4 regions of the Embleya sp. NPDC056575 genome follow, and region 4 is predicted to be linked to each of the others. Evidence: riboswitches for the same ligand, from Rfam matches in the RefSeq annotation. Region 4 holds a riboswitch; each other region holds the start of a gene.
What was found. A riboswitch is a leader RNA that binds a small molecule or an ion and turns the genes downstream of it on or off. The one in region 4 is predicted to bind cobalamin.
Positions count from the first base shown of each region.

Region 1: it holds a riboswitch for cobalamin, as region 4 does, so the genes downstream of both, ACFRCG_RS06190 (peptidase) here and ACFRCG_RS05605 (energy-coupling factor ABC transporter permease) in region 4, are expected to answer to the same signal.
Region 2: it holds a riboswitch for cobalamin, as region 4 does, so the genes downstream of both, ACFRCG_RS13520 (ribonucleoside-diphosphate reductase subunit alpha) here and ACFRCG_RS05605 (energy-coupling factor ABC transporter permease) in region 4, are expected to answer to the same signal.
Region 3: it holds a riboswitch for cobalamin, as region 4 does, so the genes downstream of both, ACFRCG_RS26010 (ABC transporter substrate-binding protein) here and ACFRCG_RS05605 (energy-coupling factor ABC transporter permease) in region 4, are expected to answer to the same signal.

Region 1 covers NZ_JBHTVA010000006.1:33,827-41,513, reverse strand. Annotated here, with positions in the region: gene ACFRCG_RS06215 (hypothetical protein) at 1-221, shown strand, start outside; gene ACFRCG_RS06210 (CbiQ family ECF transporter T component) at 218-1,450, shown strand; gene ACFRCG_RS06205 (ABC transporter ATP-binding protein) at 1,447-3,135, shown strand; gene ACFRCG_RS06200 (ECF transporter S component) at 3,132-4,031, shown strand; gene ACFRCG_RS06195 (cob(I)yrinic acid a,c-diamide adenosyltransferase) at 4,248-4,841, opposite strand; cobalamin riboswitch at 4,882-5,063, opposite strand; cobalamin riboswitch at 5,436-5,571, shown strand; gene ACFRCG_RS06190 (peptidase) at 5,700-6,797, shown strand; gene ACFRCG_RS06185 (TetR/AcrR family transcriptional regulator) at 7,545-7,687, opposite strand, start outside.
Region 2 covers NZ_JBHTVA010000014.1:70,342-78,028, reverse strand. Annotated here, with positions in the region: gene ACFRCG_RS13525 (ribonucleotide-diphosphate reductase subunit beta) at 1-395, opposite strand, end outside; gene ACFRCG_RS13520 (ribonucleoside-diphosphate reductase subunit alpha) at 413-2,746, opposite strand; cobalamin riboswitch at 2,823-3,076, opposite strand; gene mug (G/U mismatch-specific DNA glycosylase) at 3,853-4,413, opposite strand; gene ACFRCG_RS13510 (GNAT family N-acetyltransferase) at 4,509-5,333, opposite strand; gene ACFRCG_RS13505 (MarR family winged helix-turn-helix transcriptional regulator) at 5,339-5,836, opposite strand; partial or broken gene ACFRCG_RS13500 (amidohydrolase family protein) at 6,019-6,762, shown strand; gene ACFRCG_RS13495 (ATP-dependent DNA ligase) at 6,833-7,687, opposite strand, start outside.
Region 3 covers NZ_JBHTVA010000034.1:33,976-41,662, forward strand. Annotated here, with positions in the region: gene ACFRCG_RS26000 (ABC transporter ATP-binding protein) at 1-696, opposite strand, end outside; gene ACFRCG_RS26005 (FecCD family ABC transporter permease) at 693-1,778, opposite strand; gene ACFRCG_RS26010 (ABC transporter substrate-binding protein) at 1,775-2,845, opposite strand; cobalamin riboswitch at 2,863-3,077, opposite strand; gene ACFRCG_RS26015 (hypothetical protein) at 3,204-5,798, shown strand; gene ACFRCG_RS26020 (alpha/beta hydrolase) at 5,917-7,575, shown strand.
Region 4 covers NZ_JBHTVA010000005.1:178,563-186,249, forward strand. Annotated here, with positions in the region: gene ACFRCG_RS05565 (biotin transporter BioY) at 1-523, shown strand, start outside; gene ACFRCG_RS05570 (hypothetical protein) at 642-1,403, shown strand; gene ACFRCG_RS05575 (ribose-5-phosphate isomerase) at 1,441-1,908, shown strand; gene ACFRCG_RS05580 (Fpg/Nei family DNA glycosylase) at 2,049-2,876, shown strand; gene ACFRCG_RS05585 (PP2C family protein-serine/threonine phosphatase) at 2,911-4,041, shown strand; gene ACFRCG_RS05590 (energy-coupling factor ABC transporter ATP-binding protein) at 4,054-4,893, opposite strand; gene cbiQ (cobalt ECF transporter T component CbiQ) at 4,890-5,633, opposite strand; gene ACFRCG_RS05600 (energy-coupling factor ABC transporter substrate-binding protein) at 5,637-6,017, opposite strand; gene ACFRCG_RS05605 (energy-coupling factor ABC transporter permease) at 6,014-6,727, opposite strand; cobalamin riboswitch at 6,755-6,964, opposite strand; gene ACFRCG_RS05610 (RDD family protein) at 7,152-7,687, opposite strand, start outside.

The sequences.
Region 1 (7,687 bases), on a different contig from region 4:
AGTCGGCGGCGGCCGGGCCGGGATCGGCCGGGCCGTCGGTGCAACCCTCCGGCGTCACGCCCCAGGGCCAGACCTGGACCGGCGGCGAGGAGTTGGCGACGAAGAAGCGGGACGGGATCCCGACGACGACCATCGTCGGGATCGCCCTGCTCGTGGCGATCTGCGCGGCGGCCGGGTTCACCGCGTGGCGCCGCCGGACCCGCGCCGACGGATCGGGATGAACGTGCCCCACCCGAAACCGGCGCCGACCGCGGTCGCGTTCCGCCGCGGCGGCGGCCGGCTGCCCCGTACGGTGCATCCCGGCGCGTGGTGGTTGTGGGCCCTGGGCTTGGCCACTGCGGCGAGCCGCACCACCAACCCGCTGCTGCTCGCGCTGATCCTGGCCGTGGCCGGATACGTGGTCGCCAACCGGCGCAGCGACGCACCCTGGGCTCTGGCCTTCCGGATGTACCTGTTCCTCGGGTTGTTCATCGTCGTGATGCGCGTGTTGTTCCGGGTCGTGTTCGGCGCGGGGGCGGCGAGCGGGCATGTGCTCGTCGATCTGCCGGAGATTCCGTTGCCGGCGTGGGCGGCGGGGATCCACCTCTTCGGACCGGTCGCGCTCGAACACGTCCTGGGCGGGTTCTATGACGGACTGCGGCTGGCCACGATGATCGTATGTCTGGGCGCGGCCAACGCCCTGGCCAGTCCCAAGCGCATGCTCAAGGCGGTGCCGGCCGCGCTGTACGAGGTGGGCGCGGCCGTGGTGGTCGCGCTGTCGGTGGCGCCGCAGTTGATCGAGAGTGTGCATCGGGTGCGCCGGGCCCGCCGGTTGCGCGGCGGTGCGCAGAAGGGCATGCGGGCACTGCGGTCGATCGCGATCCCGGTGTTGCAGGACGCGCTGGATCGTTCGCTCGCGCTGGCCGCGGCAATGGACTCGCGCGGATACGGTCGCAATCGGCATCTGCCGCGCTCGATCCGGCTGCTCACCGGAGTGTTGACCCTGACCGGGCTGATCGGGGTCTGTGTCGGCGTGTACGCGCTCCTCGACGGCAGCACACCGCGCTATCTGGGCGCCACGATGCTGCCCGGGGGTCTCGTCGTCGCCGGTATCGGCTTCGTCCTCACCGGACGGCGCGTCAACCGCAGCGTCTACCTGCCGGACCGCTGGCGGTTCGCCGAATTCGCGGTCGCCGCCTGCGGTCTGGGCACCGGCGCGTTGCTCTACCTGACCAGCCGCATCGACGCCGGCAACCTGTATCCGTCGCTCAGTCCGCTCGCCTGGCCCGAGTTGGCCCCGCTGCCGGTCCTCGCGCTGTTGGTGGGTGTACTGCCCGCGTGGCTGGCGCCGCCACCCCCACCTACCGCACCGCGCGTCGGTGACACCGGGTCCGACCCGTCGGCGGTTGCGCCGGGCACGGGCCCGACCACCGATACCGGCACCACCATCAGGGAGAAGTCCGTCCGGTGATCGAATTCCGCGACGTCACCATCACCTACGCCGACGCCCCGGCGCCGGCCCTGCGAGATGTGCAACTCACGATTCCCGAAGGGGAGTTGTGTCTGGTGATCGGCCGCACCGGGGCGGGGAAGTCGACCCTTTTGGGAGCGATCAACGGCCTGGTCCCGCACTTCACCGGCGGTACGCTGCGCGGCAGTGTGCGCGTCGACGGGATCGAGACCCGGTCGCAACCGCCGCGCGAGTACGCGCACCTGGTGGGCGTGGTCGGCCAGGATCCGCTCGCGGGCTTCGTCACCGACACAGTCGAGGAGGAACTCGCCTACGGAATGGAGCAGTTGGCCATCCCGTCGGCGGTCATGCGCAAGCGGGTGGAGGAGACCCTCGACCTGCTCGGGATCGCCGAACTGCGGCACCGGGCCTTGCGCACCCTCTCCGGCGGCCAGCAGCAGCGGGTGGCGATCGGTTCGGTGTTGACGGCGCACCCGCGGGTGCTGGTGCTCGACGAACCCACCTCGGCACTCGACCCGACCGCCGCCGAGGACGTGCTCGCGGCAATCACCCGGCTCGTACACGACCTCGGGATCACCGCGATCGTCGCCGAGCACCGGATGGAGCGGGTCGTGCAGTACGCCGACCGACTCGTGCACCTGCCCGGCGACCGCACCGTGCGTGACGGCCCGCCGGCCGAGATCTTGGAGGCCTGCGACATCGCCCCGCCCGTCGTCGAACTCGGCCGACTCGCCGGGTGGTCGCCGCTGCCGCTGTCGGTGCGCGACGCCCGTCGCCTGGCCGCGCCGCTGCGCGAACGCCTCGCCGGTCGCACACCTCCGGCGCCGCGCCCGGTCGACCCAACGGCCGATCCGCTGCTGAGCGCACGGCGGATCGTCGTGCGCCATGGCGACGTGATCGCCGTCCGGGGCCTCGACTTGGAGTTGCCGGCCGGGCAGGTCACGGCTCTGATGGGCCGCAACGGTTCCGGCAAGTCCTCGCTGCTGTGGGCGTTGCAGGGATCCGGGCCGCGCCAGGGCGGCACCGTGGACGTCGCGGGCGAGGACCCCGGAAAGGCCGCGCCCCAACGTGCCCGCGCATTGGTCGGCCTCGTCCCGCAGACCCCCGGTGACCTGCTCTACCTGGAGACGGTCGACGCCGAATGCGCCGAGGCGGACCGGGAGTCCGGCGCCGAGGCCGGTGCGTGTCGGGCCCTGCTGGATCGCATCGCGCCGGGTATCGACGGCGCCCTGCATCCGCGCGACGTCTCCGAGGGGCAACGCCTCGCACTGGTCCTGGCGATCCAACTCGTGGCGGCACCACGCGTGGTGCTGCTCGACGAGCCCACCCGCGGCCTCGACTACCACGCCAAGCGGCGGTTCGTCCGAGTGGTGCGCGAACTCGCGGACGCCGGGAGGGCGATCGTCCTGGCCACGCACGACGTCGAGTTCGTCGCGCAGGTCGCCGACCGGGTGGTGGTGATGGCCGAGGGCGACATCGTGGCCGACGGCCCCACCACCGAGGTCGTGGTGTCCTCTCCGGCGTTCGCCCCGCAGGTGGCCAAGATCCTCGCCCCCGCCGAGTGGCTGACGGTCACCGACGTCGGCAACGCTCTTGCGGATACCGGCGTCGCCCGCACGCACTCCGACCTGTCGGTTGCACCCGACGTTCGCGCATCCGCCGCAGAAGGCGAGCCCACCGGATGACGACCGTCACCGACACACGCCAACGCACCAGTGCGATTCGCATCACCCCGCGAACCGCGATCGTACTCATCATCGCCTCCGTCGCGGGCCTGGCCATGTTCCTGTGGCCGCTGTTCGCCTCTCCGTCCCCCGAATCGGCCGCGCACTCCGGGGACGCGCCGCTGATCTTCGCCGTCACGCTGCCGTTCGTGGTCGCCGTGGTTCTCGCCGAACTCACCAGCGGTGGACTGGACTCCAAGGCGCTGGCCATGCTCGGCGTGCTCTCCGCGATCAACGCGGCACTGCGCCCGCTGGGTGCCGGAACGGCGGGGATCGAGACGGTGTTCTTCATGCTGGTGCTGGCCGGGCGGGTGTTCGGGCCCGGGTTCGGCTTCGTACTCGGCTGCACCTCACTGTTCGCATCCGCCTTGCTCACCGCCGGAGTCGGACCCTGGCTGCCGTTCCAGATGCTCGCCTCGGCCTGGGTCGGTCTCGGCGCGGGGCTGTTGCCCCGACGGGTGCGTGGGCGGCGCGAGATCGTCATGCTCGCCTGCTACGGCGTCTTCGCCGCCTACGTGTTCGGCTTCCTCATGAACATGTGGTTCTGGCCGTTCCTCGCCGACTCCGAATCCATGGTCGGCCCCGCGTTCGTCCCCGGCGACGGCATCCTCGACAACCTGCGCCGCTTCTTCGTCTTCACCGTCCTCACCTCGACCTTCGGTTGGGACACCGGCCGGGCGATCACCAACTGCGTCGCGATCGTCCTCGTCGGCCCGGCGGTGTTGGCCGCCCTGCGCCGCGCGTCCCGCAAGGCCGCCTTCGAGGCACCGATCGTGTTCGAACCCGCCCCGCCCGACAACGGCCTTGCGCAGGTCGGACCCGCGACCACCGCCGAGCCGACGAAGCTCGCTCCATAGCGGCGTTCCGTATGCGGCGCCGGCGTCTGCGAACGGCTCATCGGGGACGAATCGGCCCCGGCGGGTGCGCGGCGTTTCCGGCCACCCGGCCGCGGTGGCGGCCGGGTGGCGAGTCCGGGAAAGCAATTCGGGAAATCTCCCGAACGAGTCCTTCGTGCCGCCGCACCTGCCGAGAGCCGGTGCGATATTCGCCGGCGAAACGGTGGAGGCGCGATGTCAGCGGTTGCGGCCGGGACTCCACAGCACGTCGCCGCGCCCTCCGTCGTTGGCCAACCGCGCGAGAATGAACAGCAGGTCCGACAAACGATTCAGATAGCGGACGCACACCGGGTTCACCGTCGCCGCCTCCCCGCCGGACAACTCCGTATCCGTGTCGACCAGCGCCCACGCCGAGCGTTCCGCCCGGCGGGCGGCCGTCCGCGCCGTGTGCAGGAGCGCCGCACCGGGCGTACCGCCCGGCACTACGAACGACCGCAAGGGTTCCAGCCGTTCGTTGAACGTGTCGCACAGACGCTCGAGGCGGGATACGTCCTCGTCCCGGACCCGCAGGCGTTCGTCTCCGTCGCGAATCGGAGCGCACAGGTCCGCGCCCACGTCGAACAGGTCGTGCTGGACGCCTTCCAGGACGTTCCGCAGCTCCACGTCCAGGCAACCCAGTGCCAGCGCCACACCGATGGCGGCGTTGGTCTCGTCGGTATCGGCATAGGCGACGATCCGAGGATCGGTCTTACGGACACGGGAGTTGTCGCCCAACGCGGTCGTACCCGCGTCACCCGTGCGAGTGTAGATACGGCTCAGCACCACAGACATGGCGAACCACCGGCCTCTCTCGGGGAAATCCGCCCCGGTTGTGTCGAGGTGGCGACGACGTGAGTCTCCTGGCTCTCGGATCAACACTTCCCCCGGCCTTCCAACTCCGAAGCGGAGCCGTGGCCTTGACGGGAGTCGCTCCCCGATCACAGTGGCGGGACCGCACCGGAGTCACACCGGTTTCCTCGGTTTCGCCGTCGCACAGCAGGCCACAGCATGACACGCGGCCCTCGCAAGCACCAGACACGACCCGGGACCCCCTGCCACGGGGCACCGCACTCCTGCTCGACCGGGGCGGGGCGTCGTGGCATGGATCCCCTTTGCCGACGAGCGGTTCGCAGTCCACCCCCACCACCCCACCACTCGACCGTGAGGCCGGGTGGCGCCTGGCGGCCATACGCCACATCGAGGAAGTCGCCCGGAAACTCGCGCCGCTCGGCGGTCCACCGCCGCGCCGACCGTGGATCCGTCCTGCGTGCAACGAAGATCTTGTTGGCCGGAAAGAGAGTTCCGTCCTGAGTGAGCGATCCGTAGAGTGCGGGACGATTGCAGGCCTGAGCAGTCGACGCACCGATTCCGGGCGTCGTCACCGCCTCGATCGCGTTGTCCGATGACCCGCAGTAGCTCCGGCGACGGGGGAAGTCCGGTGTGAATCCGGCGCTGACCCGCAGCGGTGGTCCGTCCCTCCCGACGGCGAGCCCGAATGCCCGCCGTCGGAGTGTTCGTCTCCCATCCCCGTCGTGGTCCGCGGGACGGAGCCCCAGTGACCCGTGCGTCGGGACGGCCGCCGTCGGTGCGCCCGCTCGATCGCGCGAGTCTCCCGGGTCCGCCGTGCCTTGGGCCCGGAAAGGCACCGTGATGACTCTCACCCGACCCGGACGCCGGATCGCCGCGCTGTTCGGCGGACTGGCCCTCGCCGCCGCGACCGCCCTGATCCCGTCCACCGCCGTGGCGACTCCGCCGACGACCGACACGACGCGCGCAGCCAACGTGTCCGTGCTTTCCGGCAACCGCACCCAGGCCGCGGCCGGGTGGCTGGCCCGGCAACTCGTCGACGGAGAACGCTTCGAGACCACCTTCGACGGAGTGACCTATCCCGACCAGGGCCTGACCATCGACGCGATCTTCGCGTTCGCCGCCGCCGGGGTCGCGGACGACAACGGAGCCAAGGCCACCACGTGGCTCGCCCGCCCGGAAATCCTGTCCGGGTACATCGGCGACGGCACCACCAACGCCTACGCCGGAGCCACCGCCAAGACCCTCCTCGCCGCCGAGGTACGCGGTGTCGACCCCACCACGTTCGGCGGCGTGGACCTCCCGGCCCGGCTGCGCTCATTGCAACAGCCTTCCGGCCGCTTCACCGACACCTCGCCGTGGGGCGACTACAGCAACGCCTTCAGCCAGTCCCTCGCGCTCCTGGCGCTGGACCGCTCTCCGGCCGGCGCGCCCACCGCCGCGGTGGACTTCCTGGCCGACGCACACTGCGCCGACGGCGGATTCCCCCTCGACTACGGTCTGTCCACCTGCACCAGCGACGCCGACTCGACCGCGATGAGCGTGCAGGCACTGGCCGCGACCGGGCGCCACCAGGAAGCGGCCGCCGGACTGAACTGGCTCGTCTCACACCAGCTTTCCGACGGCGGCTTCGGTACGGTGGGCGCCACCGCGTCGAACGCCAACAGCACCGGCCTGGCCGCCCAGGCCCTGCTCTCGTCCTGGCGCGTGATACCGGGCCTGACCGCCCGGCACTTCCTGACCGAACGTCAGGTCGGCTGCTCGGCCGCCACGACCACGCGAGGCGCGATCGCCTACGACACCGGCGGGTACAACCCGGCCACCGCCATCAGGGCCACCGCTCAGGCGGTTCTCGGCCTGGCCGGCACCGGCTTCGCCGACCTGAGCAGTGCGAGCGCTCGTCGGAACGCCCCCACGCTGCACTGCCCCGCCACAGCCTGACCCGACGGGCGACCGGCCACCGTCGACGCGGTGGCCGGTCCCTCGGCAAGTGCGGGCGTCGGTCCCGGGCGCCTTACTCGCCGGCGCGACGAAGGCTGCACTCCGCTCCGCTCTGGGATACCGCACGTCCCTCGAAGCCCTGCGGGAGCACGACGAACGCGGACGCGCGGCACAAGAGGACAGCAAGCAAGGCGTCCGGAGAACGCGGGGCCACCTCACCGGCACCTCGGGCCGGTTGTCGTGTCGCACCCCGAAAGGAACACACCATGTCCCGTCGGCCCCCGATTCAGCCCGAGGACGCGACCGGCCCGGCCGCCGACCTGCTCGCCGGCGTCCGGAAGGCGTTGGGCGTCACCCGAAGATGACCACGGCGACGGCCGACAGCCTGGCGGTACTCAAGGCGTACCTCGACTTCTCCGGCGCCCTCGCCGGCCGCGCTCACCCTGGCCGGATCCGTCGTCCGCGCTCGCGGCGGAGTCCGGGAGGAGGTCGTTGTCGGTGTGGATCCTGTCGGTGTCGAAGGCCGCGAGTTCGAGGTGGATCCGCTCCGCCCCGGTCTTCGACGCGAACATGGGGAACGGCCATGGGTCCGGGTCCGGGGCCGCGCCGGATCCCCACGGGAACGTCCACGGACGCGCCCACACATCGGCGAGGGCGGCCAAATCCCAGCCACGAAAGACGCCTTCGAGGCGATCCCAGTCACGTCCCGGCAGGACCACCGATCCCAGCGGTGGGGGTGGTTGGTCGTCAGTCGGGTCGATGTGTCGTGTGGGTGTTCGTGTGCCGGGCGGGGCATGGGTGCTCCGCCTGGTGGCGGATGCCGGACAGGACGGTGTCGAGGAGTCGGTCGAACTCTGTTGTGGATCCGAAGTCGGCTTGGAAAGGTGCGA
Region 2 (7,687 bases), on a different contig from region 4:
AACTCCGCCTTGCGCCGGATCGACGGGATGTGCTCGACCGCGGCGAACGCCTGCTCGCGCTCCTCGTGGTCGGGCATGTAGGTGTCGAGCAGCGTCAGGTAGAACTGCACATGGACGGCCTCTTCGAAGAGCTGCCGCGACAGGTACAGCCGGCCCTCGGGCGAGTTGATGTGCCGGTACAGGTTCAGCACCAGGTTGTTCGCCACGATCGTGTCGCCGGTCGCGAAGAACGCGACCAGGCGCTGCACGAGGTGCCGCTCCGCCGGGCTGAGCTTGTCCAGGTCGGCGAGGTCGCTGTGCAGGTCGACCTCTTCGACCGTCCAGGTGTTGCGGATCGCCGCCCGGTACTTCTCGTAGAAGTCCGGATACCGCATCGGGCGCAGCGTGAGGTTCATTCCGGGATCGAGCAGGCTCACGTGCACGCCTCACATGCTTCGGGGTTCTCCAGCGAGCAGGCGATAATCTCGACATCGGAGGGGGCGAGGTCCGAGATCTCCTCGACCGGCGCGGCGGACGCCTGCGCGGGCACGGTCGCCTGCTGGATCCGCGTCGCGGGGCGCGAGCGCAGGTAGTACGTGGTCTTGAGACCGGTGGACCACGCGTAGCGGTACATCGAGGACAGCTTGCCGATGGTCGGGTCGGCCATGAACAGGTTCAGCGACTGCGACTGGTCGATGTACGGCGAGCGGGCCGCCGCCAGATCGATCAGCGCGCGCTGCGGAAGCTCCCACGCGGTTCGGTACAACTCCCGTACGTCCTCCGGGAGTTCGGCGATGCCCTGGACCGAGCCCTCGGCGCGCTTGATCCGGTCGCGCACCTCGGGGGTCCACAGGCCGCGGGCCTTGAGTTCACGCACCAGGTAGCCGTTGATCTGCAGGAACTCGCCGGACAGCGTCTCGCGCTTGAACAGGTTGGACACCTGCGGCTCGATGCACTCGTAGGCGCCCGCGATGGAGGCGATGGTCGCGGTCGGCGCGATCGCCACGAGCAGCGAGTTGCGCAGCCCGTGCTCGGCCACGCGGGTGCGCAGCGCGTCCCAGCGCTTGGTCCGGGTCGGGTACACGCCCTCCCACAGGTCCGGCTGGAGCCGGCCGCGCGCGGCGTGCGTCTCGGCGTAGGCCGGGTGCGGGCCGTGTGCCTCGGCGAGCGCCGAGGAGGTCTCCAGGGCGGTGAGGTAGATCTCCTCGGAGATCAGCGTGGACAACTCGCGCGCCTCGGCCGAGTCGAACGGCAGGCCGAGCGTGAAGAACACGTCCTGCAGGCCCATCAGTCCCAGGCCCACCGGGCGCCAGCGCGGGTTGGACGCGGCGGCCTGGTCGGTCGGGTAGTAGTTGATGTCGATCACGCGGTCGAGGAAGATCACCGCGGTGCGCACCGTGGCGCGCAGCTTGTCCCAGTCCATGCCCTCGCCGGCGACCACGTGCGCGCCGAGGTTGACCGAGCCGAGGTTGCACACGGCGGTCTCGCCGTCGCTGGTGACCTCCAGGATCTCGGTGCACAGGTTGGACAGGTGCACCACGTTGCCCGGTTCGGCGGCCTGGTTGCAGGTCCGGTTGGCGGCGTCCTTGAAGGTCATCCAGCCGTTGCCGGTCTGCGCGAGGGTGCGCATCATCCGGGCGTACAGGTCGCGCGCGGGCATCTGCCGGACGAATCGGCCGTCCCGCTCGGCGGCTTCGTACACCTTGTCGAACTCGGCGCCCCACAGGTCGGGCAGCTCGGGCAGCTCGTTCGGGTCGAACAGCGACCAGACGCCGTCCTCCTCGACGCGCCGCATGAACAGGTCCGGCACCCAGTTGGCCAGGTTGAGGTTGTGCGCACGACGCGCGTCCTCGCCGGTGTTCTCCCGCAGTTCGAGGAACTCCAGGATGTCGGGGTGCCAGGTCTCCAGGTACACGCAGGCCGCGCCCTTGCGCCGGCCGCCCTGGTTGACCGCCGCCACCGACGAGTCGAGGGTCTTCAGCCACGGCACGATGCCGTTGGAGTGCCCGTTGGTGCCCCGGATCAGCGAGCCGCGCGAGCGCACCCGCGACCAGGCCACGCCGATGCCGCCGGCGAACTTCGACAGCCGGGCGATTCGCCCGTACATGTCATAGATCGACTCCAGCTCGTCCTTGGGCGAGTCGAGCAGGTAGCACGAGGACATCTGGGTGTGCACGGTGCCGGAGTTGAACAGCGTCGGCGAGCTGGGCAGGTAGGCCAGCGAGGACATCAGCCGGTAGAAGCCGATCGCCTCGCCGGGCTCCTTGGACAGACCGCACGCCACGCGCAGCAGGAAGTGCTGCGGGGTCTCGACCACCTTGCGCGAGACGGGGTGGCGCAGCAGGTAGCGGTCGTAGACGGTGCGCAGGCCGAAGTACTCGAAGCGGCGGTCGCCGTCGGCGTCGACGGCGGCGTCCAGCTCGGCGGCGTGCGCGGCGACGAACGCCGCGGTCTCCGCGCCGATGATGCCCTCGCGGTGACCGAGCGCGATGCCGGCGCTGAAGGAGGCGACGCCGGCCTCGGCGGCCTCGTCGGCGATCCGGCCGGCCAGCAGGCGCGCGGCGAGCCGCGAGTAGGCGGGCTCCTCGGCGATCAGCTCGGCGGCGGTGCGCACGGCCAGGTCGGCCGCCGCGCCGCGGTCCGCACCCTCGTTCAGACCCGCGACGACCCGGCGGACGACCCGATCCGGATCGACCTCCGGCAGATCGCGCGCCTGGGTGCGCACCAGGGTGGCAAGGCGGTCCTCGGGGCTCTCGTCGACCCGCATCCGGGTCGCGCCCACGCTGTCCACAACGGTCACGTGCTCTCTCCTCGCGAGCTCGTACGTACAGGTGACCCCACGCCCGAAGGCGCGGGCAGCCGGCAGGTATTCGGACTCGCGGGCATGCCGGGGCACCGCCGGGCACGGCGTGTGCTCGGTGGTCCGCGGAGTGCCTAGGGGCCGTCGCTTCCCGTACGCCCTTCGGCGTCCGGCGCTCTATGACGACTTTCGTTCCCGCTCACCGCTGCGGGGGCAGTTCCGGCCTCGCACCGGATTCCCTCTTGCCTCGCCTTCCCGGAAACTTCGGTCGGGCGAACCAGCTGCGTCGCAGAGCATATATGTAGTGGCGGGGTGGTCGTTGCACCCCCAGGTGTTGTGTCGGGTCCCGATTCCCGGCGTGTCACGGTTCGCCGGAGACGTGCCCGGGTGGTACGACCGGCGAGCAATTGCGACACGCGTCGAGCGCCCCGAACCCCCGCTCCCCCGGCGTCAGTCCGGCCCCACCGGGCCTGCACGGGCCGCGCGGGACGGGGCCGGGGGCGGCGGGAGCACGGCCGGGGCGGACCGGATCGATGGTGGATCGCACGTCGGCCGCCGCGCCGATCGGCCGGCAAATTCCTTCCTCACCGGGCGTGTCGCAGGGCGCGTGACAAGAAGCACATCGCGCCGCGGTCGGCCGATTCACGCGGAGCGGATCGGCGGCCTCGGCCCTCGGGTCGGGACGAGCGGGGTCGCCTCCGGGCCCGGATCACGCCGCGCGGCCGACTCACGGCCGACGCGTGCGCGGGCTCGGTCCGGGTGGGCGGGCGTGTCGGGGCGGGCTGCCTTGCGGTCGGTCCGTCGGCCGGGGTACCTCCCGGCCCGAGTCGCGCCATTCGGCGACCAACGCCTCGTAGACGGGAGTTTCGAACGTCTCGGTGGGCCACGGCCCGTATGGGGCCCGCAGGATCTTCATGTCGACCCAACCGCGCGGGAGGGCGCGAAGTAACCGCCAACCGAGTGATGCCACCCGGTCGATTGACGGCCCACCCCGGGTCGGGTCGCCCACGACGACGCCCGGTCGCCGCCGCACACGGTGGGCGGCACGGATGGCGCCCCCGCGCGCGGTCCTCCTACTCGGGCGGGTAGGCCGTGGTGCGCAGGGCGGTGAAGGCTTCGGCCAGGGCCGCGGCCGTCCAGTGGGCGTTCAGACCGCTGGGGTTGGGGAGTACCCAGATTCCGGTCTCGTCGATCGTCTCCGACTGGCGGCCGACCACCGCCTTGGGGCGGCCGAAGCCGGTGCGGTAAGCGCCGATGCCGAGGACCGCCAACCAGGCCGGTCGGTACCGGCGTACCTTCGCGGTGAGCGCCAGGCCGCCGGCCCGGTACTCCTCCTTCGTCAACTCGTCGGCGCGCGCGGTGGTTCGGGCCACCACGTTGGTGATGCCGAGGCCGAGCGTGGTCAACTCGCGCTGCGCGGCGGGCTCGATCAGGCGCGGAGTGAAGCCCGAGGCGTACAGGGCCGGCCAGAACCGGTTGCCGGGACGGGCGAAGTGCCGCCCGGTGGCGCCCGACCAGAGCCCCGGGTTGATGCCGCAGAACAGCACCCGCAGGTTCGGCGCGATCACGTCCGGGATGCTTCGACCGTGCGCGGCGGCCAACTCGTCGGCGGTGGGATTGCGGCCGGGCGGGATCGGCAGCACGATCGACGCGGCGGCATCGGTCTTCGCGCCCGCCTGCTCCGCGCCCGCCGCGCCCGCCGCGCCCGCCCGCGCCTCGTCCCGCCGGCTCACGGCGCCTCCGCGATCATCGCCGTCCCCACCGAGCGGAAGCCGATCCGGTCGTACACCCGCGCGACGTCCTCGTCCCCCGCGCTCAGGAACACCGTCTCGCTCCCGCCCTCCAGCGCGTGCCGGGCCAACTCCCAGGTCACCGCCGCCGCGAGGCCGCTGCGCCGGGCCGCGGGCAGGGTGGCCACGCCGACGATCTCGGTCGTGTCGTACAGGTGCTGGTAGCTGCCCACGCACAGCGGTCCGGCCGGGCTGTACGCCGCGAACATCACCGTCTCGCCGCTGCGCAGCCGCTCGTTGAGGTAGGACAGCAGGCCCGGATCCTGGCCGAGCGCCGCGGTGTCCCGCTCGGCGGGCCCGTCGGAGCCGGGCGCGGTCCCGGGGTTGGCGAAGCCGACCGCCGCGACGCTGTGCACGATCGCCAGGTCGGTGGCGTCCGCGCGGATTCGCCGCAGCGTCACCAGGTCCGGCAGATCCGGGCGCTCGACCGGATGCTCGTCCGGGTCGAGCACCATCAGCGGGTGCTCGTGTACATGCAGTTCGGCCTCGATCGCGGCCGCCCGCAGCGCGGGCGTGCTCTCGTGGACCCATTCGAACGTCTCGGGCACTTTCAACTCTCTCTGCCGCGCCCGCACCGCGCGCACGTCCGCGACGGTGGGCTCGGCGAGGCCGCCGAGCGTGGGTCGGGCATAGTAGGGCCACCCTTCGCCCTCCCGGACGAACAGCGTCAGCGCGCCGATCGCCTCGGTGCGGGTGAACCGGCGGGGCACCGCGTCGTAGAAGGTCTCCAAATGCGCGCGCAGTTCCGCGGCGGACTTCGGCATGCGGGTCAGTGTGACACGGCCGTCGGCACCGGTTCGGCCCGGTGTCCGAAGCCCGCCTTCACCCCGGAGCCCGCGTTCGACCCGAAGCCCGCCTTCAACCGGCCCAGGAGTTCGGACAGTCGCTCCGCGTCCTCGTCCGGCCAGTCGGCCAGCCGCTCGGCGATCACCGCGAGGCAGCTCTCGGTGGCCCGGTCGACCACGGCGCGCCCCTCAGGGGTGAGTCCGAGCAGCACCGACCGGCCGTCGCGCGGGTCCGGGCGGCGGGCCACCCAGCCGTGTTCGACCAGGTGCGCCAGGTGTCGGCTGACCACGGACATGTCCAGGTCGAGGAGTTCGGCCACGCGCCCGGCGCGCAGCGGTTCGGCGCTGCGGCCGAGCACGAACAGGACCGCGGAGCCGGGCGGCAGACTGCCGGGCGGGACAGCCTTGACGAGGCCGCGGTGTACGCCGACGATGCCCTCCAACTCGGTGAGCAGGTGCCGACAGGCTTCCCTGGTGGCCATGGCGGCTCGCTCCTTCCTGTGCGCGGGCGGTGGTACGCCCGCGCCGCGGCGACTTCGTTGCCTGCCACAACCATAGAAGAACTTAGTTGCATTCGACAACTTCTCCGGCCGGAGGATCCGCCACGCCCGGCCGGCGCCCGGGTACGGTATGCGGCGTTCCCGCAGCCGACGGAGGCACCGCCGTGTCCGGATCGCCCGCTCGTCGCGTGTTCGACGCGCATCTGCACATCGTCGACCCGCGTTTCCCGCTCGTCGCCAACCACGGCTACCTGCCGCCGACCTTCACCACCGCCGACTACCTGGCCCGCGCCGTCCCGCTCGGCGTGACCGGCGGCGCGGTGGTGTCCGGCTCCTTCCAGGGCTTCGATCAGACCTACCTCCTCGACGCGCTGGACCGACTCGGCCCCGCCTTCGTCGGGGTGACCCAGCTGCCGCCCGACGTCCCCGACCGGCGGATCGCCGAGCTGGACGCGGCCGGGGTACGGGCGATCCGGTTCAACGTCCGGCGCGGCGGCTCGGCGACGATCGACCACCTGGACCGGCTCGCCCACCGGGTCCACGAGATCGCCGGTTGGCATGCCGAGCTGTACCTCGACGCCCGCGATCTGCCCGACCTGCTCCCGGTGTTGACCGCGCTGCCGAGGGTGAGCATCGACCACCTGGGCCTGTCCCGGGAGGGGCTGCCGCATCTGCTGCGGCTGGTCGAACACGGCGCCCGGGTCAAGGCCACCGGTTTCGGCCGGTTCGACGCGGACGTATCCGCGACGCTGCGCGCCGTCGCCGCCGTCGACCCGCGGGCCCTGCTCGCCGGCACCGACCTGCCCTCGACGCGCGCGCCCCGCCCGTTCCAAGACGCCGATCTCGACCTGATCGCGGACTCGGTCGGGCCGGACCTGGCCGCCGCCGTCCTGTACGACAACGCGCACGCCCTCTACCGTCCGCGCGATCAGGCGGCGCTCGTCGGGTCGGTCGGCGCCCCCGGGCCGCCGGCACCGCTCACTCCCGGGCCGCGAGCGCCCGGACCGTGTCCATGTCGTCCGCCTCCGCGGCCGTCTTGTCCTCCCGGTAGCGCAACACCCGCGCGAAGCGCAGCGCGAGGCCGCCCGGATAGCGGGTGCTGGTCTGCAGCCCGTCGAAGGCGATCTCCACGACGAGTTCGGGTCGCACCCACACGGTCCAGTCGTCCCGGCGCACCTCGAGTTCCCGCAACCGCCGGGTCTGCCACGCGAGCAGTTCGTCGGTGAGTCCCTTGAACGTCTTGCCGAGTATCACGAACCCGTCCCCGCCCGGATCCCGCGCGCCCAGGTGCAGATTGCTCAGCGTGCCGCGCCGGCGCCCGTGGCCCCACTCGGCGGCCAGCACCACCAGGTCGAGGGTGTGCCGCGGTTTGACCTTGACCCAGCCGGCGCCGCGCCGACCCGCCGTGTAGGGGGTGTCCAGGGACTTCACCACCACCCCTTCGTGCCCGCGTGCGACCGCGTCGGCGAAGAACGCCCGCGCCGCCGCGTCGTCCCCGGTGACCAGCCGGGGCACCAGGAGTTCGGGCGGCGCCAGGTCCGCGAGCGCGGCCCAGCGGTCCGCGCCGGGGTGGTCGATCAGGTCCTCGCCGTCCACGTGCAGCACGTCGAACAGGTATACCGTCAGCGGCGTCTCGGCCCGCAGCCGCGCCGCGTCGCGGGTCCCGGTCCGGGAGGCGGTGATCTGGAACGGGTGCGGCCTGCCGTCCGGGCGCAGCGCGATCGCCTCGCCGTCGAGCACGGCGGTACGCACCGGCAACGCCCGTACCGCCTCGACCAGTTCGGGTACGCGCGGGGTGATGTCGTCCAGGCTGCGGGTGTACACCGCGACCCG
Region 3 (7,687 bases), on a different contig from region 4:
CACCTCGGCGGCGGGCCCGTGCGCCACCAGGCGGCCGTCGAGCAGCACCGCGACGTCGTGGCAGTAGGCGGCGGCCAGTTCGAGGTCGTGCAGGGCGGCGACGGTGGTGATGCCGAGTCCGCGCACGGTTTCGAGGAAGCCGAGTTGGTGGCGCAGGTCGAGGTGGTTGGTGGGTTCGTCCAGCAGGAGTACTCCGGGTTCCTGCACCAGGGCGCGCGCGAGTTGCACACGTTGGCGCTCGCCGCCGGAGAGGGAGGACCAGGTCCGGTCGAGCAGTGCGTCGACGTCGGTGGCGGCGACGGCCTCGGCCAGCACGGACTGCTCGTGGGTGGTCCCCGGGCCGGGCAGTACGGGCCATCGACCGCGGTGCGGCGTGCGCCCGAGGTCGATGACCTGGCGGGCCGTCAGCGGCAGCGCGGTGTCGGCCTGCTGTTCCATGAAGGCCACCCGTCGCGCGCGGCGGCGGGCGGTGAGGGCGTACAGGTCGTCGCCGTCGAGCAGGACTCGGCCGGTCTGTGGCCGGCGCAGTCCGGCCAGGGTCCGCAGCAGCGTCGTCTTGCCGGCGCCGTTGGGCCCGAGCAGGCCGGTCGTCCTGCCGGGGGCGAAGCCGAGCGTGACTTCCGTCAGCAGTGTGGCGTCGCCGACGCGCGCGTCGACGTTCTCGGCCCGCAGCCGCACCGGGTTCGCGACGCTCACGGCCGGCCCCCCGCCACGCGCCCGGCTGCCTGGCGCCACAGCAGCCAGGCGAAGAACGGCGCTCCCAGTCCGGCGGTGACGACGCCGACGGGGATCTCCTGGTCCGGGAGCACCGAGCGCGCCACGATGTCGCTGCCCACGAGCAGCGACGCGCCCACGAGCGCGGACATGGGCAGCAGCAGGGCATGGCGCGGGCCGCACACCAGGCGGACGACGTGGGGTACGACCAGACCGACGAACCCGATGACGCCGGTGTTGGCGACCAGGCACGCGGTCACCAGCGCGGCCGCGGCGACCAGGGCCCAGCGGGTGCGTTCGACGTGGACGCCGACGGAACGGGCCGCGGTCTCGCCGAACGCGAACGCGTCGAGGTCCCGCGCTGCCGCGACCATGACCACCGTGCCGACGACGGCCACCGCGGTCAGGAAGACGGCCGTGTCCCACCGCACTCCGGCCACCGAACCCAGCGTCCACTCCATGACGCCGCGAGCGGCGTTGCGGTCGCCCAGGACGAGCACGACGAACGAGGTGTAGGCGCCGCACAGCTGCCCGACCGCGATGCCGGCCAGCACGGTCCGCGAGGCCGGCAGGGTCCGGCTGTGTGCCCCGGCGAGGGTCAGTACGACCAGGACGGCGAGCAGGGCGCCGACGAACGCGGCCGCCGGGAGCGCGCCGACGACCGCGGTGCCGGAGGCTCCGACGCCCAGGACGATCACGGTGACCGCGCCGACGGCGGCGCCGTTGGAGATGCCGAGCAGGTAGGGGTCGGCCAGGTCGTTGCCGGTCAGGGTCTGCAGCACCGCGCCGCACACCGCGAGTCCCGCGCCCGTCGCGGCGGCCCCCAGGACGCGCGGCAGCCGTAGCTGCCAGATGATCCGGTCGTCGAGCGGTGTGACGTCGGCGCCGCCGAGACCGAGCCGGCGCAGGACCACCTCGGCCACGACGTGCGGCGGTTCGTGGACCGATCCCACGGCGAGGCCGAGCAGGACGGTGAGCAGCAGCAGGACCACGGCGGCGGCCAGGGCCACCGCCGCACGACCGGCTCCCGCACGTCGATGGACGGGGCGATCGGTCACGGTCACGGACGCGGTGCCAGGCCGCTCAGGGCGGCCGAAACCCGGACGGCCCCGTCGGCGAGCTGCACGCCGGGGGTCGACTCCGAGAACGGCACGACCACGAACGCCCGATTTCGCACGGCCTTGAGCCTGCTCAGCACGGGGTCGTGTTCGAGGTAGTCGATCTTGGCCTGTGCGGTGTCCCAACCGGCGTCCGCGACCACGATGGCGTCGGGGTCCGCCGCCACCACCTGCTCCCAGCTCGCGTTCTTCCAGCCGCCGGGCAGCGTGTCGAAGACGTTGCGGGCGCCGACCGCGTCGAGCACGAGCTGGGGTCCGCCGTGGCCCGCGCCGACGTACGGGGTCTTCGTACCCGAGTCGTACCAGAGCACGTTCAGGCCCTTGCCCGCCGACTTGGCCGTGACGTCGGCAAGTTGCCGCTGCTGCGCGTCCCGGATGACGGCGGCACGCGGCGAGACACCGAACACCGCGGCGACATCGCCCAGTTCGTCCCACACCGCCTGGAAGGACGCCGGCGCCGCCGGCTTGCCGTCGGCGCAACCCAGCGGCGACAGGTAGGTGCCGATGCCCTGGGAACCCAGTTCGTCCCGCGTGCCCGCCACCTTGTCGGTGAACGCGCCGGCGTAGGAGGCGTAGAGGAAATCCGGGCGCGCCGCGAGGAGTTTCTCCTTGGACGGGTACTTCTCGGAGAGCACCGGAACCGTGTCGTAGGCGGCCTTCCATTTGGCCGGGACCACGTCGTCGAGGTAGGCCGTTCCGGCCATCCGGGACTGCAGATCGAGCGCCAGGGCGACCTCGGTGGCGCCCTGGTTGAGGGTGACCAGCCGGGCCGGCGGTGCGGTCACGGTGGTGGTGACGCCGCACCTGCTCACGCTCACCGGCGTCGGGTGGCCGCTCCCGGCCGCCGCGGCGGGCTTGTCGGGCTCGGGCGCACCCGTACACGCGCCGAGCGCGCCGACGAGCAGGAGCGCCACGGCGGCGAGGCCGGAGCGCGTGGAGCGCCCGGCACGCGGGGGGCGCGGGGGACGGATGAATCGTTCGGCGCGAAACGGGCGCGCGGAAGCGCGGAACACGTGTTCTCCAACCCTCGTGGAACATGTCGCGCCGTGGCCGGTCTCCTGGCTTCCGCATCGACGCTCCGCGGCCGGCCTTCCCGGTTGGCTCGTTCCCGATCCATCCAGTGACCCCGACCGCTTTGCGAGCGGTCGGCGAGGGCCGCGGGGCTCCGCGGCTACAGTGGCGAGGGCCGCGCCGGCTTGAACCGGCTTCCCGTGCACCACGGCGGCCACAGGCTACCAAACCGCTCCTCGCGCCTCGTCGGCCCGCTGCGACGTGCGGGTTCCGAGTGACGTCCGAGCCACCTCCTACGCTGGGCGCTGCCGCGCCGCATCGGGTGAACGCGGCCGTCCTGGTGGGGAGTTGCGGTTCGTGATGTCGTGGGAGAGTGCGGCCGGCCTGCGTTCGGCGTTGTATGCCGCGTATCGTCTCGTGCCCGTCGCGGCGGGTGTCGAGTTGACGACGCGGCTGAGGACCGAGGTGTCGGAGGCGCTGGCCGCCGACCACGTGGCCCCGCCGTCACAGCTGATCGAGGCCGTGCTCGCGTCGGGTGACCACGACCTGATGGCGCGACTCGCGTGCAACCGGCACCTGGACGAGGACACGGCCGTGCGGATGGCCGGCCACGGGGACCCGGACGTGGGCCTCGCGCTGCTGAGCCGGCGCTCGGACACGCGCGTGCACGAAGCGGTCTGGGCGGCGGCGGACCCCGCGTCGGCGGACTGGCACACGCGCCTGGTGGTGCCGCTCCTCAAGCACGACGGGACCCGGTTGTCGCGGTCGATGCTGCACTCGCCCTTCCCCGACGCGGTCCGACACGCGATCTCGCGGCTCGCCCCGTATCTGCCCCCGTGGGTCGTCGTGGAGCGTGTTCTGGGCGTCTGTGCCACGCACACCCGGCTCGCCGACACGCACACGGAACTTCGCGGGTTCGCGGAGATGTTCCACGACGAGGGCATGCACCACCCGGACCTGGCCGCGGTCTTCGGGGAGGCCGCCCGGGCCGAGGACCCGGCCGCCGTGTTGGCCGCCGCCCGAACGCGGCTCGACGGCCGGGCCCGCTCGCGCGCGGACCACGACGCCTGGCTGGTCGGGCTCCGGCTCGGCGATCGGGTCGACGCGCCGGCCGGCGGCGTCGACTGGGCGGCGATCCTGCGCGAGGACGACCGACTCCCCTACGACACCGATGCCCGGATCGAGCTGACGCGGCACGAGGGCTGTCCCGAATGGCTCGTCTTCGCGACCGTTCGCGCCGGCGTCGCGTCGACGTTCGGCACGCGCGCGCACTTCGAGCGGCGCGTGGGCCCGGTGCCGTTCGCCGCGGTACTGGCCCCGGAAGCCCCCGACAACGACCATCACCTGGCCTACCTGCTCACCTGGGGGATCGAGAACGATCGTTTCCCCTTCGACGAGGTTCTTCGCACCGTCGCCCCCGCGGGCGTGGTCGTGGCCGCGCTCGGCAACCTGTGTCCCCGCCGCGCGGACTCCGCCGCCGGCGACGACCCATCGGACCACGCCGACATCGATGATGACGACGACGACCGCGCCTTTCTCCGCAGCTACCGCGGCCCGGTACCCGATGCGCTCGCCCCGTCCGTCGCCCGCCTGATCGAACCGCTCGGCGACGATCCCGAGGCGTGGATCTCGCTGCACAAGCTGCTTCCCCGATTCCGTGGCACCTGCCACGAACTCGTCTCGGCCGCGGTGGCCCACGCCGCCGACGAGCGCGCGAAGGGCACCCCGGTCACGTGGACCCGCGGCCTGGCCGCGCGCTTCCCCGCCGAGGCGCCCGAGGGCGCGCGCAAGCACCTCTACACCCTCCTCGCCGCCGCGCCCGACCACGTGCGGTGTGCCGTGATCCCCGCACTCGACCTGCGCGCCATCCAGCACCTGAGCGTCTTCCACCCGCTCTCCGCGGCGGTGCGCGCGCACGTGTACGCCGTACGCGGCGTCGAAGCCGCCGTCGCGTGCGCCTCGCGCTGGGACATGCCGGCCGATGTCGTGGCGGGACTGCTCGATCTCGACGACCCGGAAGTCAACGCGAGCCTCTACGACTTCGGCGGCATCGCACGGCATGAACGCGTTCGCATCTGCGCGGGCCGGCCGCGAGCCGGCGGCCCCCGTCGCATCCCGATCAGCCCGGCCCTCGGGGACCTGCTCGCCCGCACCAGCCCCTCCACTCGCCGCCACTGGCTCCTCGCCGCGATCGACTCGGGCGATCCGGTACTCGTCCGGGTGATGCTGGGCCGCATGCGCCTGCACACCGAGGTGGGCCGGCTGCGGGTCGCGGTCGCGTTGTGGGAACGCCACGGTCCCGACGCGGTGTCCGCCTTGCTCGCCGAGACCCGTTTTCCCGGCCGCCGCCCCGCCGCCAAGCACCCCTTTCCGGCGACGACACACCACCTGCTCCGTGCCGCACTCGCCGCGCCCGAGGCCGGATCGGCATCCATCCGCGAGACCCTTGCCGCCGCCCGGACTCCGGACGCCGCCGCCGAACACCTCCTGCGCGGCGGCAGGATCGGGGACCGGCTGGAGCACTTCGAGGACGAGTACGACATGGCCGTCCCCTGGGCCCGACTGATCGTCGCCGACGAGAAACAGCCGCTCTCGAAGGAGCCGTTGGCGGCCCTTGCCGCGCACCCCGACTGTCCGCCGCACCTCCTGACGGCCTACCTGGTCCGGTTCGGCATCGCGGACGGCGCGCGCGACCTCGACCGATGGCCGGCCGACCTGGCGGCAGGCCACGTGCTCCCGGCCGATCTCCTCACCGCGATCGCCCCCGCGTCCCATGTCCTGGCCTTCGTCGGGGACATGCTCTCGGCGTTCGGCGAGGAGTTCGCGTGCCTGGTCGACGAGGCCGGGCTCGACACCGCCGACCCCGGGCACTGGGCGGTGGTGCTTCGACTGGTCCCCGAGTTCACTGGCACCCTTCCGGAGCTCCTCGCCACCGCGGCCGCCGTCCTCCGCTGACGGGGCGTGCGTCGACCGGCGGATGCGGTGCGTGGAATGTCCGGTGTGGGTCGCGCTGTCGCCGGTGGCGGGGATATCGGTGTGCCGTGCGGGATCGGCGACTGATAGTCCTGGGCGCGTGATCACTCCTTTCCAGGCGGCGTCCTTCCGTCGTTCCATACCCGCGGCCGTGGCGCTGTTGTTGGCCGCCGGGTGTACCGGGGGCTCCGGCGACAGTGCCTCGAACGCCGCCGCCGGCAGGCCGGTTCCCACGCGGGTGACGACCGGGACGGCCGCGGCCACCCCGCCGCCCGCGCCGCCGAAGCCCAAGGGAGCGGCGGACCCGGCGCTGCGCTCCTTCTACGAACAGAAGATTTCGTGGAAGGCGTGCACGGACGACCCGAAGACGAAGAAGAAGGACGAGAGCGAATTCCGGTGCGGGACCTTCAAGGTGCCGCTGGATTACACCGCTCCCGGCGGCAGGTCGCTGGACATCGCCGTCATGCGGCACCCGGCCGCCGAGCCCGATCGGCGGATCGGCTCACTCGTGTTGAATCCCGGCGGACCCGGGGGCTCGGGCCAGGACTTCGTCAAGTACGGGTTCGCCGACTTCGACGGCCCTTTGCACGACCGCTACGACATCCTCGGCTTCGACCCGCGCGGTGTGGCCGACAGCGCGCCCGTACGGTGCCTGGGCGACAGGGCCCGGGACGAGCGCAACGCCCGGGACTCGCCCCGCGATCCGGTCGAACGCAAGGCGGACGGCGAGCGCGGCGGCAAGGAGTTCTCCGCCGCGTGCCAGGCCGGGTCCGGCGAGTTGCTGCCGTTCGTGGGCACGCGCAACGCGGCTCGGGACATGGACGTCCTGCGCGCCGCGGTCGGCGACGACAAACTCGACTACCTGGGCGTCTCGTACGGCACCTACCTCGGGACCATGTATCTGGACGAGTTCCCCGACCGCGCCGGCCACATGGTCCTGGACGCGGTGGTGGACCCTGCGGCCGACAAGCTCGACGCGAGCATCGACCAGATGGTCGGCTTCGAGCGCTCGTACCGTGCGTTCGCCGCCGACTGCGCGGCCCGGGCGGGCTGTCCGCTCGGCGGCGACCCGGCCAAGGCCGCCGAGATCGGTGCGACCTTCCTCGACGGGTTGCGGGACAAGCCGCTGCGCACCGCCTACGACGGCCGCAAGCTGACCTCCTCCCTCGGCTGGACCGGCACCACCAGCCTGCTGTACGGCGACAAGGAAACCGCGTGGAAGTACCTGCGGGACGCTCTCGCCCTGGCGATGAACAACAAGGACGGCAGCCACCTGCTCTTCTACGCCGACAACTACCTCGGCCGGGACGAGAAGGGGCACTACGACAACAGCTCGGACTCGCGCTCGGCGATACGCTGCGCCGACGGCGCCGCCCCGGCGCCCTCTCCCGAGCGGATCGAACAGGTCCTGGCGAAGCTCAAGGCGGATGCCCCGCTGCTGTCCAAGGACACCGTCGCATCGGATATCGAGGGCCCCGGCTGCGAGTTCTGGCCGTACAAGACTCCCGAACGGCCGCACGTGATCCGGGCCGAGGGCGCGCCGCCCGTCCTGGTGGTGGGCACGACCGGTGACCCGGCCACGCCGTACGCGGCATCCGAGAAGCTGGCCAAGGACCTCGCGCACGCGAGTCTGCTGACCCTGGAGGGCGAGGGCCACGGCGCGTTCGGCCGCAGCAGGTGCGTCGATGCGGCGGTGGCCGCCTACATCATCGAGGGCAGGCCGCCGGCCGCCGGCACGCGGTGCACCGACGGCAAGTAGCCGTCGACCGTTGCCCATGGGCAGGCGACGCCACCGACCCGGTGGGCGGGGATCCGCGAACGACCTCTGGAACCGGTTCGAATCGCTCCCGAAATCCTCGCCCCGGGGCCGT
Region 4 (7,687 bases):
GGCCGTTCGTGACGCCGCGCTGATCGTCGGCGCGTCCGCGTTCGTCGGCCTCGCCGCCCAGATCTCGGTCCCGGTGCCCGGCTCGCCGGTGCCGGTGACCGGCCAGACCTTCGCCGTCCTGCTCGCCGGCAGCGCGCTCGGCGCCTGGCGCGGGCTCGCCGCGATGGTGCTCTACCTGGGCCTGGGCGCGGCCGGGATGCCCTGGTTCGCGGAGGGTACCTCCGGGACCGGATTCCCGACCCTGGGCTACGTGTTCGGCATGGTGCTCGCGGCGGCCGCGGCCGGCTTCCTGGCCCAGCGCGGCACCGACCGCAGCCCGCTGCGCACCGCGGGCACGATGCTCCTCGGCAACGCGGTGATCTACGCGGCGGGCCTCACCTACCTCGCGCACGACCTGGGCATCTCGATGTCGCAGGCGTACGAGATCGGCATGCGCAACTACCTCTTCGGCGACGCGGTCAAGATCGCGCTGGCGATGGCGCTGCTGCCCAGCGCCTGGAAGCTGGTCGGCCGGCGCGGCTGACGTCTCGGCACGCCCACGGGACGCGAATCCCGATCACCCGTACCCCGTCCCCCCGTTCGTGGGAGGCGGGGTACGGATTTTTCGGCGGAGGTCGTGCGAAGGCGCCTAACCTCGTCTCATGAGAGCCGGGGCAACCAGACGCATCACCGTCAGCGGGACGATCGTGGCCTTCCTCCTCGTGGCCGGCCTGGGCAACCAGTGGGTCTTCAAGGAGGTGTGGACGCAGGGCCGTGACGAGAACAAGTGGTACCTCACGCTGCTGCGCATCATCGGCTATCCGGTGTGGATCGTGGATCGGGACGACCTGGGCGACGAGTTCCACGAGGTGTTCACCACACGCTACGTCACCGCCGGATTCGTCGGCTTCGCGCTGTTGCTTCTGGTGGTCGCCGCCCTGCTCGCGCTCGGCGCGCGTGGTCTGGGCGAACGGTCCGGCGGGTTCACCGCGTTCGTCGTCGGCTGGTTCTCGCTGGTGATCGGCGGTGCGGTGTACGGGCTGACCGTGGTGGCCATCGCCTACGACGACGACCCGCTCATCCGCAGGGGACCCGGTTTCGACCGGACCATGGCCCACGCACAGTCCGGGGCCTACTTCGGCGTCCTCGTCGGCTGGCTGGTCGGCCTGGCGGCGGTGGCCGCCTACCGGTCGGCGGCGACGTACGGGCCGCCCGCCTCGCCCCTGTCGCCGGGCGGATACGGCCCACCCTTCGGCTACGGCGCCCCGCCCGCCCCCGGCGCCCCCGGCTACGGCGCCCCGCCCGCCTCCGCCGCCCCCGGCTACGGCGCGCCGACCACCATCCGCCCGGCCGGGCCGCCGCCCACCGCGCCGCCGCGGCCGACCGGTGCGCCGGACACGCCACCCGGTGGATACCGGCCCTGAGGGGACGTTCGGGACCGGGCCTGAGAGACTGCGCCCCATGCGCGTTTACCTCGGCTCCGACCATGCCGGCTACGACCTCAAGCAGCACCTCATCGCGTGGCTCGACGCCAACGGCCACGAGGCCGTCGACTGCGGCCCGGCCGTCCAGGCCGACTCCTACGACTACCCCGTGTACTGTCTGCGCGCCGGCGAGCGCGTCGCGGCCGACCCGGGCAGCCTGGGCGTGGTCCTCGGCGGCTCCGGCAACGGCGAGGCGATCGCGGCGAACAAGGTCAAGGGGGTGCGCTGCGCCCTGGTGTGGAGCGAGGAGACCGCGTCGCTGGCCCGCGAGCACAACAACGCGAACGTGATCTCGATGGGCGCGCGCATGCACACCCTCGACGACGCGACCAAGTTCCTCGAGGTCTTCGTGAACACCCCGTACAGCGAGGCCGAGCGGCACACCCGGCGGATCTCCATGCTGACCAAGTACGAGAACACCGGCGAGCTGCCGGCCCTGCCGTAGCCCGCGCCCCGTACCCCGCACCTCCCGCCGCCCCCGATCGGTCCGTCCGGTCGGGGGCGGCCGCGTGTCGGTGCGGGTCGGTAGCGTGGAGGGCGACACACCGCCCGTGTCCCCCCATCCGTCGCAGCGCTGGAGGCCGCGTGCCCGAGGGCCACACCATTCACCGTCTCGCCGCCGAGCACCGGGAGCGCTTCGCCGACGCGCCGCTGCGGCTGAGCAGTCCGCAGGGGCGCTTCGCGGAGAGCGCCGCGCTGCTCGACGGGGAGCGTCTGGTGGATACCGACGCACACGGGAAACACCTGTTCCTGGAGTTCCCCGGCGAGCGCTTCGTGCATGTGCACCTGGGCCTTTACGGACAGTTCTCCTTCGGCGAGGGCGAGAAGCTGCCGGAGCCGGTCGGCCAGGTCCGGCTGCGGATGGCCGCGAAGGTGCCCGCCGGGGCGAGCTGGGCCGATCTGCGCGGACCGACCGCGTGCCGGCTCCTGGAGCGGGCCGAGAAGGACGCGGTGCACGCCCGGCTCGGTCCCGATCCGCTGCGCGACGACGCCGACCCGGCCGCGGCCTGGCGGCGGATCGAGCGCAGCGCGAAGCCGATCGGCGCGCTGCTGATGGAGCAGGACGTGCTCGCGGGTGTGGGCAACGTCTACCGCGCCGAGGTGCTGTTCCGCTTCGGGGTGGACCCCAAGCTGCCGGGCAAACGGCTGGCGCGGGCCACCTGGGACGCGATGTGGGCCGACCTGGTGCTGCTGATGCACGAGGGCGTGCGGCTGGGCCGGATCGACACGGTGCGGCCCGAGCACACCCCCGAGGCGATGGGTCGCGAGCCGCGCAAGGACGACCACGGCGGCGAGGTGTACGTCTACCGGCGCACCGACGCGCCCTGCCTGATCTGTGAAACCCCGGTGCGGACCGCCGAGTTGGTCGGGCGGAATCTGTTCTGGTGTCCCACCTGCCAGCCGTCGGCGTAACCTCCGGTTGGTTCCCGTTCGGTAGTGTCGCGGGGTGGCCGCGCCGACGAGCAGGACGAACCGGGCAAGCCGGACGGGCAGGCGGGCGGCGCTGGCTCGCCGGGGCCGGCGGATCGTGGCCTGGTTGCGGCATCGGGTGTTCCCCTCCGACCGCTTCGCGCTGGCGGTTCTGCTGGTCGCGGTCACCGCGTGCGGGCTGCTCTCCGATCTGAACGGCGACTGGTTCCCGGCGACCGCACCGGTGCTGCCGATCCTGGTCGGCGGCCTGGTGCTGCGCATGCCCAGCCTGCTGCTGCTCTACGCGGCGACCGCCGGGGTGCTGGTCGCGGAGGACCGGGTGCACGACCCCGACGAGGTCACCGCCGGCTCCGTCCTGGTGGTCGCGGCGGTCGCCGGCATCGTGTTGCTGATGGCCCGGATGCGGACCCGGTTGGGCGTGCAGTGGACGCGCGGCGAGTCGATGTTGTTCGACCTGCGCGACCGGTTGCGGGCACAGGGCGAGATGCCGGTGTTGCCGCCGCAGTGGCACACCGAGGTGGTGTTGCGGCCGGCCGGCGGGCAGTCGTTCTCCGGCGACTTCCTGGTCGCCGCCCGCAGTTCGACCGGTGGCCGGGTGCTCGAAGTGGTGCTCGTCGACGTCTCCGGCAAGGGGCTGGCGGCGGGGACGCGGGCGCTGATGCTCTCCGGCGCGTTCGGCGGGCTGCTCGGCTCGCTGCCGCCGCACAAATTCCTGCCGGCCGCCAACGACTACCTGCTCCGCCAGGAATGGGCCGAGGGCTTCGCGACGGCGGTGCACGTGGTGCTCGACCTGGAGTCGGGCGAGTACGAGTTGTTGTCGGCGGGCCACCCGCCGGGCGTGCACTGGATCGCCGGGACCGGGCGGTGGCGGGTGGTCGAGGCGGTCGGCCCGCTCCTGGGCGTGCTCGACGACGCCGCGTTCGAGGGGGCGCGCGGTCGACTGGACCACGGCGACGCGCTGCTGTTGTTCACCGACGGCATGGTGGAACTGCCCGGCGAGGACATCGCCACCGGCATCGACCGGTTCCTGGGCGAGGCGGAGCGGCTGGTCCGGGACGACTTCCACGACGCGGCGCGGCGGATCGTGGCGGCGGCCGGGCGCAACGTGGGCGACGACCGCGCGGTGGTGCTGCTGCGCCGACGCTGAGCCCGGCCGCGGTCAGCGCGTAAGCGGCCGCGCGGGCGGTGCCAGGGCGCTCAGTTCGGCCGGGGTCCGGGGCAGCGTGCCGGGCGGGGCCACCCCGTGCGCGATCAGTACCGCGGCCACCGCGTGCGCCCAGGTCGGCCGCAGGCTCGCGGCGGCCAGCAGCGTGGTGTCCGCGAGCAGCTCCGCGGCCGGCCCGGTGTGCAACCGCCCGTCGGCGAGCACGGCCGCGTCGTCCGCCCAGCGCAGCGCCAGATCCACGTCGTGGGTGGCCATCACCACCGTCGTCCCGGCCGCACGCAGCTCGGCGAGCGTGTCGAGCAGCGCCTCCTGACCGGCCGGATCCAGGCCCGCCGTCGGCTCGTCCAGGACCAGCACCTGCGGCCGCATGGCGATCGCGCCGGCGATGGCGACCCGCTTGCGCTGCCCGAAGGACAGCAGGTGCACCGGCCGCTCGGCCAGGTCGGCGATGCCCAGCGCGGTCAACGCCTCGGCCACCCGCGAGCGCACCTCCTCCGGCGCGAGCCCGAGGTTCAGCGGCCCGAACGAGACGTCCTGGGCCACCGACGCGGAGAACAGCTGGTCGTCGGGATCCTGCACGACCAGCTGCACCACCCGACGCAGTTCGGCGAGTCCCTTGCGGTCGTGCCGAATCGGCGTGCCGTGCAGTTCCACCCGACCCGAACCCGGCACCAGGCCACCGGTCAACAGCCGCAGCAGCGTGGTCTTGCCGCTGCCGTTCGGCCCGAGCAGGGCCAGCGCCCGGCCCGCCGGAACGGCCAGGGACAACCCGCTCAGCACCGGCGGCCCGTCCTCGTAGGCGTAGCCGACCTCTCGTACCCGCAGCGGAATCACGGCATCACCGATCCCAGAAGAAGAGTGGCGGCGACGACCGCCGCCACGAGGAGCACGGACCGGGCGATGAAGCCGCGCGAGACGGGCACCTCGTCCACGAGCACCCGCAACCGCCCGTCGTAGCCGCGCCCGGCCAGCCCCTCCTCCAGCCGCCGGGCCCGCGCGAAGGCGTGGACGAACACCGCCGACCCCAGCCCGGCCACCGAGCGCCATCGGGCCCGCCGGGTGCGATGCCCGAGCCGCCCGGCCTGGGCCTGGTTGATCCGGGCGGTGGTGTCGTAGAGCAGGAACAACATCCGGTACATCACCGCCGCCACGTCCACCACGGCCGCCGGCACCCCCACCCGGGTCAGCCGGGGCAGGACGTCCGACAGCGGCGTGGTGAACGCGAACAACAACATCGCCAACCCGGCCGCACCGGAGCGGGCCACCAACTCGCCCGCGTGGCGCGGCCCGTCCGGCGCCCAGCCGACGCCGTCCGAGCGGATCGACACGAGCAGGGTCAGTGCGCCGGTCACCGCGAATCCCAGCGGCGCGCGGGCCGCCCGCCACAGTCGTCGGGCGGGCACCTCGGCGAAGCCGAGCGCGATGGTCAGCACGGTGACCGCGACCAGCACCGCGCCGGGCCACGGCGGCAGCGCCACCGCGCACCCGAGCAGCCCGAAGGAGAGCACGGCCTTGTCGGCCGGATGACGGCGGCGCCAGACACTGGCATGCGCCGCCGCGTCGATCGGCAACACGGGTCAGCGACCCGGGACCGATACCGGGTCCTGCGCGGCGGCCGGATCGGGGCCCGGGCCTGACTCGTCGAGGGTGTCGCTCGCCTCGGGCGCGAGCTTTCGGCGGGTGCGCTTGACCCCGAACATGTACCCGACCACACCCGCGCCGAGCGCGGCCTGGAGCGCGAACAGGCCGGACTCGATCTCGCCGGACGGCGGCTCGTACAGCGGGCTGAACCACGGCTTGTAGTCAGGGTCGTTCTCGGTGATCGCGGTCTCGGCCCGGGTGTCGGAGCCCGTGAACGGCTCGTCCTTGTCGTCGCCCATGCCGAACACCACGGGCAGTGCCGCGAGCAGCACCACGGCCAGCACGATCAGCAGGTTGATCTTCGTCGAGCGCTTCACTTGCTCTTCTCCTCCTCGCGCACGGGCCGCACGTCGGTCAGCACGCCGAGGCGGACCAGGTCACCGCGACTCGACTGGCGCAGCAGGCGCACCACCAGGACGGTCAGCAGGCCCTCGCTGATCGCCAGCGGGATCTGGGTGAGCGAGAAGATGCCGCCGAACTTGGCCAGCGCACCCGGGAATCCGCTGTCCGGGTCGGGGAAGGCGAGGGCGAGCTGCACGCTGGTGACGCAGTAGGTGCTCAGGTCCGCGACGAACGCGCCGGCGAACACCGCGACGTCCAGCGGCACGGTGCCGCCGCGCCGGTCCAGGAGCGAGCGGGCGAGCCGGTATGCGCCGTAGCCGGCCCAGGGACCGACGATCGCCATCGAGAACACGTTGGCGCCGAGCGTGGTCAACCCGCCGTGGGCGAGCAACAGCGCCTGGAAGAGCAGGGTGATCGTGCCGAGCACCGCCATGATCGGCGGCCGGAACAGGATGGCGCCCAGGCCGGTGCCGGTGGGATGCGAGCAACTACCGGTGACGGATGGGATCTTCAGCGCGGACAGCACGAACGAGAAGGCGCCGGACGCGCCGAGCAGCAGGGTGTTCTCGGGCCGGTCGCGCACCTCGCGGGTGAGCGCGCGGGCACCGTGGACGACGAACGGGGTCGACGCGACGCCCCAGGCGGCGGCGTGTTCCCAGGGCAGGTAGCCCTCGGCGATATGCATGAGGAAGGGTCCCTCTCCAACACCTCGTGGACGGACGATCGCCGTGGCCGGTCTCCTGGCTGACGGGTCGTGCGTTCACGTCTCCGCCTTCCCGGGTCCGCGACAGCGGTCCCAGTGGCTTCCCGAGGCGACGAATCAACGTTTCCGCGGGGGTGGAGGAGAACTTCCCGATCACAGTGGCGAGGGCCGCGCCGGCATCGAACCGGCTTCCCGAGCACCACGGCGAGCCGACACTAGTGGTCGAGTGGACATGGCGACAAGATGGCATCTGCAAACCGTGCGCAAGACCACAAGGCGGGCGGAGCGGCGGAGCAATAGCCGCATTCCGGGACGGCGCGCGACGGCCCGTCGGGGCGGGAGCGCGGGGCGGGGCACGCTCGCGATCGTGGGGCCGGGCGCCCTTGCCCGCGAGGGAAGCGGGGCCTCAGTGCAGTCCGGGGCCGCGCCCACGGACCACCAGGGTGCCGGCGACCCGGTCGCCGATCCGCTGGCCCCGCTCGCTGGTGAGCACCGCGACCAACCCGATCACACCGAGCGCGAACGCGTCGACGCACAACAGCACCCAACGGATCGCCAGTTGGCGCCGCCCGGCCCGACCGCCGGACACGTCGACCACGCGGATCCCGAACACCTGCATGCCCCAGGTGCGCCCGTCGTGCTCGGCGGGCCGCAGCACCCAGTACCAGAACAGGATCGCCACCGCGACCACGAGCACGCCGGCGGTGATCGTCGCGGTGAGCGGACCGCTGCGGATCGAACCGTCGGGGTGGGTGGGCAGCAGCACGAACAGGAACATCGCCGCACCGGGCAGCAGCGCGGAGGCGATCACGTCCACCACGAACTGGCCGATCCGCCGGTACAGCACCGACGGGCCGACTCGATGTTCGATCGCCGGCAGCCACACCCGGGCGCGTGGCCCGACGGGATGGGCCGAGCGCGCGAACCGCTGCGGAAGGCTCC